Regions from separate parts of the Streptomyces sp. NPDC049879 genome, predicted to be linked through region 2. Evidence: predicted binding sites of a transcription regulator. Region 2 holds the regulator's gene; the other holds the start of a gene.
The links. The regulator HspR, encoded in region 2, represses chaperone genes until heat shock. The targets are predictions, from matches to a motif close to TTGAGNNNNNNNNNCTCAA.

Region 1 (4,410 bases), on a different contig from region 2:
GGTGTCCCGCCTCGACCTGGGTCCACACCAGGAACCCGGCGGTGCGCCGCAGTTGCCCGCTCGGGCCCGACCACGCGTCGGTCAGCCCGGCGCCGACCGCGCGGTCGAGCAGCGTGTGCCACGCCGGGTGGAACTCCACCTCGTCCACGCGGTGCCCGTACCGGTCGTGGGTGCGCAGCACGGGCGGGTGCGCGTTCGCCCGCGTCCCCCACTCCTGCGCCTCGGCGGAACCGGCGAGGCGCCCCAGCCCGCCGAGCGCGTCGGCGATCCCCCCGGCGGCATCGGGCGCCGCGTACCGGGCAACCCCCTCCGCCAGTGCGGCGTCCTGTCCGAAGACGTCGTATCCGGCCAGTGGCGGGGGCTGGTTCGTCACCGCGTGGGTACGGGAGGTCATGCCGCCACCGTAGGCCGCCGGGCGTGCCACGTCATCACCACCGCGCCGGGCACGGCGGTTGGCGGAGCGCCGACGGGCGGGCGGTGGACGGCAGTTGGACGAATTCCGTGACACCACTACCTTTCCCGGAGGGGCGCCTTTAGTACAGTTGGCCGCTCGCCGCTACTGCGATGGGAGCAGACATGGGCGTGACGCGCCAGGAAGAGGCCATCGGCGAGCGCGACCTCGTCCGCTCCCCGGACCTCCCCGACCACCACGGGACGGGACCGACCGTACCGCGCATGATCCTCGGCGCCCGCCTGCGGCGGCTGCGCGAGGAGAGCGGCATCACCGGCCTGGAGGCGGGACGCCGCATCCGCGCCTCGCACTCCAAGATCAGCAGGCTGGAGATGGGGCGCACCGGCTTCAAGCCGCGCGACGTCGAGGACCTGCTGACGCTCTACGGCGTCACCGACGCGTCCGAGCGCGCGACGCTCCTCGCCCTGGCGCGGCAGAGCAACGTGCCGGGCTGGTGGCACATCTACCACGACATCGTGCCGAGCTGGCTGAACGTCTACCTCGGGCTCGAACAGGCCGCCACCGTCATCCGGGCCTACGAACTCCAGTTCGTCCCCGGGCTGCTCCAGACCGAGGGGTACGCGCGGGCAGTCCTGCGGCTCGGGCCCGACGCGGCCGAGGAGCGCGCCGAGCGGCGCCTGCAGCTGCGGATGGAGCGGCGCCGGGTCCTGGAGCGCGGCCGTCCGCCCCACCTGTGGGTCGTCATCGACGAGGCGGCGCTGCGGCGGCCGATGGGCGGCGTCGCGCTGATGCGGGCGCAGCTGGAGCACCTGATCGAGGTGTCGCGGCTGCCGCACGTCACGATCCAGGTGATGCCGTTCGCGGCGGGCGGCCACCCGGCGGTCGGCGGCCCCGTGACGGTGCTGCGCCCGCCGGGCGGCGACCTGCCCGACGTCGTGTACCTGGAGCAGCTGACCGGGGGCGTCTACCCCGACAAGCCGGCCGAGGTCGAGCTGTACCGGCACATGATGAACCGCCTGGTCGTCGAGGCGGAGCCGCCGACGGCGACGGAGGCGTTCCTCGTGCGGGTGCTGCGCGAGCTGTGACGGCCTGACCGGCGCCTCCCCTCTTACCTGCCTCTCTTTCCACGCCCACCGCCCACCGCACCGGCCCGTGCCCGCACCGGCCGGTGCTCCGGCATGCCCGCGTACGGGGGCGCCCGTACGCGGGGAAGCCTCGCGGCGGCCCGGGTGTTCCCCGGGTGGGCGGCGTGGGGGCGCGTCACGGCTTCCCGGGTGATTGATCGCTCAGAGCGAACATCTCCGGGCCGGGGAACATTCGGGAAGCCCTGAGCATTGAGTCTGCATAGCTCAATTAGCCTGACTAGGGAGAGTTCATGACTTCGTCGTTCGACGCACTCACCCTGCCCGTGCTGCCGCTGGATGACGAGGTGGTGCTGCCAGGGATGGTCGTGCCACTGGAGCTGTCGGATGCAGAGGTGCGCGCCGCCGTGGAGGCCGCCCAGGCCGCCGCGCCGCGGGGGGAGAAGCCCCGGGTGCTGCTGGTGCCGCGCGTGGCCGGTTCGTACGCGGACATCGGCGTGCTGGGCCGTGTGGAGCAGGTCGGACGGCTTGCCGACGGCGACCCCGGCGCGCTGGTCCGCGGTCTGCGCCGCGTCCGCATCGGCGCGGGCACCACGGGCCCCGGCGCCGCGCTGTGGGTGGAGGGCACGCCCGTCGCCGAGGTGACGCCGAGCCCGCTGCCTGGCGCCGTCACCGAGCTGGTCAAGGAGTACAAGGCGCTCACGACGTCCTGGCTGCGCAAGCGCGGGGCCTGGCAGGTCGTGGACCGCGTCGCCCAGATCGAGGACCCGGGCGCGCTGGCGGACAACGCGGGGTACTCCCCGTTCCTCAGCGTCGAGCAGCGCCTGTCGCTGCTGCGCACCGTCGACCCGGTGGAGCGGCTGCGGCTCGCGACCAAGCTGCTGAGCGACCACCTCGCCGAGGAGGACGTCGCCGAGTCCATCGCCAAGGACGTGCAGGACGGCGTCGAGAAGCAGCAGCGCGAGTTCCTGCTGCGCAGGCAGCTGGACGCGGTGCGCAAGGAGCTGGCCGAGCTGGGCGGCGACGCGGCCGACGGCGGCGACGACTACCGGGCCCGCGTCGAGGCGGCCGACCTGCCGGAGCACGTCCGCGAGGCGGCGCTCAAGGAGGTCGACAAGCTGGAGCGGTCCTCGGACGCGAGTCCCGAGGGCGGCTGGATACGCACCTGGCTCGACACCGTGCTGGAGCTGCCCTGGCAGGTCCGCACCGAGGACGCGTACGACATCGCGGGCGCCAAGGCCGTGCTGGACGCCGACCACGCGGGCCTGGACGACGTGAAGGCGCGGATCACCGAGTACCTCGCCGTGCGCAAGCGGCGCGGCGACCGGGGCCTCGGCGTCGTCGGCGGGCGGCGCGGCGGCGCGGTGCTCGCGCTGGTCGGCCCGCCCGGCGTCGGCAAGACGTCGCTCGGCGAGAGCGTCGCCCGCGCGATGGGCCGCAAGTTCGTCCGCGTCGCGCTCGGCGGCGTCCGCGACGAGGCGGAGATCCGCGGCCACCGGCGCACGTACGTCGGCGCGCTGCCGGGACGCATCGTGCGGGCCGTCAAGGAGGCCGGTTCGATGAACCCGGTGGTCCTGCTGGACGAGATCGACAAGGTCGGCAGCGACTTCCGCGGCGACCCGGCCGCGGCGCTGCTCGAAGTGCTCGACCCCGCGCAGAACCACACCTTCCGCGACCACTACCTGGAAGTGGACCTGGACCTGTCCGACGTGGTCTTCCTGGCCACGGCGAACGTCCTGGAGGCCATCCCCGAGCCGCTGCTCGACCGGATGGAGCTGGTCCGGCTCGACGGCTACACCGAGGACGAGAAGGTCGTCATCGCCCGCGACCACCTGCTGCCCCGGCAGCTGGAGCGCGCCGGTCTGACCGAGGGCGAGGTCACGCTGGAGGACGAGGTCCTCAGGAAGCTGGCGGGCGAGTACACCCGTGAGGCGGGCGTGCGGAGCCTGGAGCGGCTGGTCGCCCGGCTGCTCAGGAAGATCGCCGCGCGCGCCGAGCTGGGCGAGCGGGACCTGCCGTACACCGTCACGGCCGGTGCGCTGCGGGAGCTGATCGGCAGGCCGCACCACACGCCGGAGTCGGCGCAGGAGCCGGCGGAGCGGCGTACGGCCGTCCCCGGCGTCGCGACGGGCCTCGCGGTCACGGGCGCGGGCGGTGACGTCCTCTTCATCGAGGCGTCCCTGGCCGACCCGGAGACCGGCGGCGCCGGGCTGACCCTGACGGGCCAGCTGGGCGACGTGATGAAGGAGTCCGCCAGGATCGCGCTGTCCTACCTGCGCTCGCGCGGCGCGGAGCTGGAGCTGCCGGTCGGCGACCTGAAGGAGCGCGGCGTCCACCTGCACATCCCGGCGGGCGCGGTGCCCAAGGACGGGCCGAGCGCGGGCATCACCATGACGACCGCCCTGGCGTCGCTGCTGAGCGGACGGCAGGTGCGGCCCGAGGTGGCGATGACCGGTGAGGTCTCGCTGACCGGGCGGGTCCTGCCCATCGGCGGCCTGAAGCAGAAGCTGCTGGCCGCGCACCGGGCGGGGGCCACGACGGTGATCATCCCCAAGCGGAACGAGCCCGACCTCGACGACGTGCCCGCCGAGGTCCTGGCGAAGCTCGACGTCCACCCGGTCACGGACGTCCGCCAGGTGCTCGAACTGGCCCTGGCGCCCGCCGCCGCACAGGCGGTCGGGGTCGCGGCCTGACCCATCCCGAGGCGCGGCGCGGGGGCCTTCCAGGGGCCCCCGCGCCGCGCCGCCGCGCTGTCCGGGGGCGTGGTCCCGGCGCCCGGTGCGCCGGGTGGAAGGGGCCGGGGCGTGGAGCCTCCCGGAGGCGCGTAGTCTGCTGCGCCATGAGTCCTTCGATCGCGACGAACACCCCCGTGGACCTGGCACGGCTCCTCGACTTCGTGCGCCCCAGGCACCGGGC
Region 2 (4,410 bases):
CAACCAGGCCGAGCAGCTCGTCTACACGACCGAGAACTTCATCAAGGAGAACGCGGAGAAGGTCCCGGCCGACGTCAAGGACGAGGTCGAGGCGGCCGTGGCCGACCTGAAGGAGAAGCTCAAGGGCGAGGACACCGCGGCCATCCGCGAGGCGTCCGAGAAGGTCGCGGCGACCAGCCAGAAGCTCGGCCAGGCTCTCTACGCCGACGCGCAGGCGGCCCAGGCCGCGGGCGGCACCGGCACCGAGAGCGCGCCGGGCGGCGCGGCCGGCGGCCAGGCCGACGACGACGTCGTGGACGCGGAGATCGTGGACGACGACAAGCCGAAGGGTGGTGCCGGAGCGTGACGCAGGACCCCCAGGGTTTCGACAAGGAGCCCGATGAGGTCCAGGACGCCGAGGCGGGCGCCGAGGGGCGTCCCGCCGAGGCGGACGGGGGCGACGCGGCCCCGGCCGGGGCGGCGGACGCCGCCCAGGAGCCCGGTGCCCGGGACCCCGACGACCTGAAGGACCTCAAGGACCTGGGCGACCTCGGCGGACTCGGCGCGCTCGGCGACAAGGACGCCAAGGACCTGCCGGGCCTCGGTCTCCAGGAGGCGGCGCTCACCGCCCAGCTCGACCAGACGCGGACGGCGCTCGCCGAGCGGACGCAGGACCTGCAGCGGCTCCAGGCGGAGTTCCAGAACTACCGCCGCCGTGTGGAGCGCGACCGGGTCGCCGTGAAGGAGGTGGCGATCGCCAACCTCCTGAACGAGCTGCTGCCGGTGCTCGACGACATCGGCCGCGCCCGTGACCACGGCGAGCTGGTCGGCGGCTTCAAGCAGGTCGCCGAGTCGCTGGAGGTGGTGGCCGCGAAGATGGGCCTCGCGCAGTTCGGCAAGGAGGGCGAGCCCTTCGACCCGATGATCCACGAGGCGCTGATGCACAGCTACTCGCCGGACGTCAGCGAGACGACCTGCGTGCAGATCCTCCAGCCTGGGTATCGCATCGGCGAACGGACCATCAGGCCCGCCCGCGTGGGCGTGGCCGAGCCGCAGCCGGGCAAGCCCGCGGACGCGCAGGACGACGGCACGCAGGAGAAGGACGGTGGCGGTGCCCCCGACGAGGGCTGACGCCACCGGTCCCGGACGGGCAGGGAAGGAGGGACGCCGGGGATGAGCACCAAGGACTTCATCGAGAAGGACTACTACAAGGTCCTCGGCGTCCCCCGGGACGCCACCGAGGCCGAGATCAAGAAGGCCTACCGCAAGCTCGCCCGGGAGAACCACCCGGACGCCAACCGGGGGGACACCGCCTCCGAGGAGCGGTTCAAGGACGTCTCCGAGGCGTACGACGTGCTCGGCGACGCCAAGCGCCGCAAGGAGTACGACGAGGCCCGCGCCCTGTTCGGCGCGGGCGGCTTCCGTCCCGGCGCCCCCGGCGGGGGCCCCGGCGGGCAGTTCAACTTCGACCTGAGCGACCTGTTCGGGGGCGCCCAGGGCGCCCCCGGCGGGGGCACCACGGGCGGGGCCGGCGGCTTCGGCGGGGGCATCGGGGACGTCTTCGGCGGCCTCTTCAACCGGGGCACCGGCACCCGTACGGCGCCCCGGCGCGGCCAGGACATCGAGTCCGAGGTGACGCTCAGCTTCACCGAGGCCGTGTCCGGCGCGACGGTGCCGCTGCGGATGTCGTCCAGCGCCGCCTGCAAGGCGTGCCAGGGCACCGGCGACCGCAACGGGACGCCGCGCGTGTGCCCCACGTGCGTCGGCACCGGCCAGGTCAGCCGGGGCGGCGGGGGCGGCTTCTCGCTCACCGACCCGTGCGTGGACTGCAAGGGCCGCGGCCTGATCGCGCAGGACCCCTGCACCGTCTGCCGCGGCAGCGGCCGGGCGACCAGCCAGCGGACCATGCAGGTCCGCATCCCGGCGGGCGTGGACGACGGGCAGCGCATCCGGCTGCGCGGCAAGGGCGCCCCCGGCGAGCACGGCGGCCCCGGCGGCGACCTCTATGTGACCGTCCACGTCGACGAGCACCCCGTCTTCGGACGGCGTGGCGACAATCTGACGATCACCGTGCCGGTGACCTTCCCGGAGGCCGCGCTCGGTGGTGAGATCAAGGTGCCGACGCTCGGCGGGCCGCCCGTCACGCTGAAGCTGCCGCCCGGCACGCCGCCGGGCCGCACGATGCGTGCGCGCGGCAAGGGCGCGGTGCGCAAGGACGGCACCCGGGGCGACCTGCTGGTCACCGTCGAGGTCGCCGTACCGCGCGAGCTGGGCGACGACGCGCGCAAGGCACTGGACGAGTACCGCACCGCGATGGCGGGGGAGGACCCTCGGGCAGGGCTGTTCGAGGCCGCGAAGGGAGAGTGACGAGATGGACGGCCGGCACGGACAGAGCGGCAATCCCTACGAACTGACCGAAGACACCCCGGTGTACGTCATCTCCGTCGCCGCACAGCTCTCCGGGCTCCACCCGCAGACGCTGCGGCAGTACGACCGGCTCGGCCTGGTCTCGCCCGACCGCGCCGCCGGGCGCGGCAGGCGCTACTCGGCCCGGGACATCCAGCTGCTCCGCCAGGTGCAGCGGCTGTCCCAGGACGAGGGCATCAACCTGGCCGGGATCAAGCGCATCATCGAGCTGGAGACGCAGGTGGCCGCCCTCCAGGCGAAGGTGGCCGAACTCCAGCAGGCCGTGGAGGGCGCGGCTCTCGCCATGCGGCAGGCGGAGGCGCAGGTGCACGCCTCGTACCGGCGCGACCTGGTGCCGTACCAGGACGTGCGGCAGTCCGCCGCCATCGTCGTCTGGCGTCCCGACCGGGGCCGCTGAGACGTCCGCCCGTCCCGCGCGCCGCCGCGCCGTATCGTTACGGCACGGCGGCGCGTCCGCGTCCGCGGGGCAGGGAGGGCGAGGGGTATGGGAACGACACCGGGCGTGCCGCGCGCGCGAGTGGAGAGCCAGGGCGCGGCTGTGCACGAGGCGGTCACCTACGCGGAACGGCGCGGGTACCGGCCGCTGCTGCTCGATCTGCACGTACCGGCGGGGGCCGGGCCCGTACCGGTGGTCGTCTGGATACACGGCGGTGCCTTCTGGGAGGGCGACCGCCGCTACATGCCGCCGACCGTCGCGCCGGGCGCCGTCTTCGACGCGCTGACCGCCGCCGGTCTTGCGGTCGCGACCGTGGACTACCGCCTGTCGGGCGAGGCGTCGTTCCCCGCGCAGCTGGACGACGTGCGGGCCGCTGTGACGTTCCTGACCGAGAACGCGGACCGCTACGGCCTCGACCCGCGCAGGATCGGCGTCTGGGGCGAGTCGGCGGGCGGCACGCTGGCCGGGCTCACCGCCCTGACCCACCCCGGCATCGGCGCGGCCGCCCTCTGGTACGCGGTGAACGACCTGGCCACCCCCGCCCTCGCCGACCCCGCGAGACCGGAGGCCGTGCTCTTCGGCGACCTCCCGCCGGACGAACTGCGGGCGCGGACCACCGAGTGGAGCCTGGAGAACAAGGTGACCCCCGCCGCCCCGCCGTTCCTCCTCGTGCACGGCACCGCCGACGTGCCGGTCCCCGTGTCGCACAGCGAGCGGCTGCACGCGCGGCTTGAGGCCGCCGGGGTGCGGTCGGAGTACCTGCCGGTGCAAGACGCGGGGCACATCTTCGAGGGCTACGACCGGATACCCGAGCTGATCGGGACGACGGCCGCCTACCTGGCACGGGAGTTGGCGGCGCCCGCGGTACGGGCCTGACGCGCCCGCCGTGGCCGGTGGCGGCCCGATCGGGGTCCGTCTTCGGGACGGCTTCCCTGCTCGTGCCCCTGAGGCGCGCTCGCCGCGTTGCCGGATCGCCCGGGTGAGCCCGGTGGGGGCGCGATCCGGCGCCTCGCGACGGTACGTACCCGGGCGGGCCCGCCGGTCACCTGGCTGGAAGCCGGTCCCGGGGGAGGGCGGAGTGCCGGTGCTCCGGTGGCCGTCTCCGAAGCGGCCGTCCCGCTCGCGCCTTCCCCGGGTACGCACGCCCGCCGCGTCGCCGGATCGCCCGCGCGCCCGGCAGGGGTGTGATCCGCTGCCTCGGAGTCGCATGCGCCGGGGGCGGCGCGTCTGTCCGGGGGACGGATCGGCCGCCGTCCCGGGACCAGAACGGTCGCCGCGCCCGTGGACCGGAGCGCGGCCACCGACCACGGCCCATGTGCCGCGCCGTGTGCACCGACGACCCCGGGGCCGTGCTCCGGAGGACGGACGCATGCGTGCCGCTGACCAGCGGTCGGCGGGCATCTCTCTCGTCGCGGGCTCATTCCGGCGGGTGCACGGCAACGGGCCGCGCGCGACGAGCCCGTGGCGAGATCCGGCATCGCGACGGTGGTCGCGGACTAGTCGTGCCGTCGGCCGTCCCGGAGGCCCGCGCGTCCATGTACTCGCCTGCCCGGTTGCTCGGGGCGTGG

Region 1: the regulator HspR is predicted to act here: its motif matches at 1,747-1,765, upstream of lon (endopeptidase La).

What each region holds. Positions count from the first base shown of each region.
Region 1 is NZ_JBITKT010000004.1:339,424-343,833, reverse strand. It holds gene ACIBPC_RS16410 (acyl-CoA dehydrogenase family protein) at 1-394, opposite strand, end outside; gene ACIBPC_RS16405 (helix-turn-helix domain-containing protein) at 577-1,497, shown strand; gene lon (endopeptidase La) at 1,788-4,187, shown strand; gene ACIBPC_RS16395 (PPOX class F420-dependent oxidoreductase) at 4,334-4,410, shown strand, end outside.
Region 2 is NZ_JBITKT010000002.1:129,162-133,571, reverse strand. It holds gene dnaK (molecular chaperone DnaK) at 1-346, shown strand, start outside; gene grpE (nucleotide exchange factor GrpE) at 343-1,110, shown strand; gene dnaJ (molecular chaperone DnaJ) at 1,153-2,346, shown strand; gene ACIBPC_RS07495 (heat shock protein transcriptional repressor HspR) at 2,351-2,803, shown strand; gene ACIBPC_RS07490 (alpha/beta hydrolase fold domain-containing protein) at 2,891-3,718, shown strand.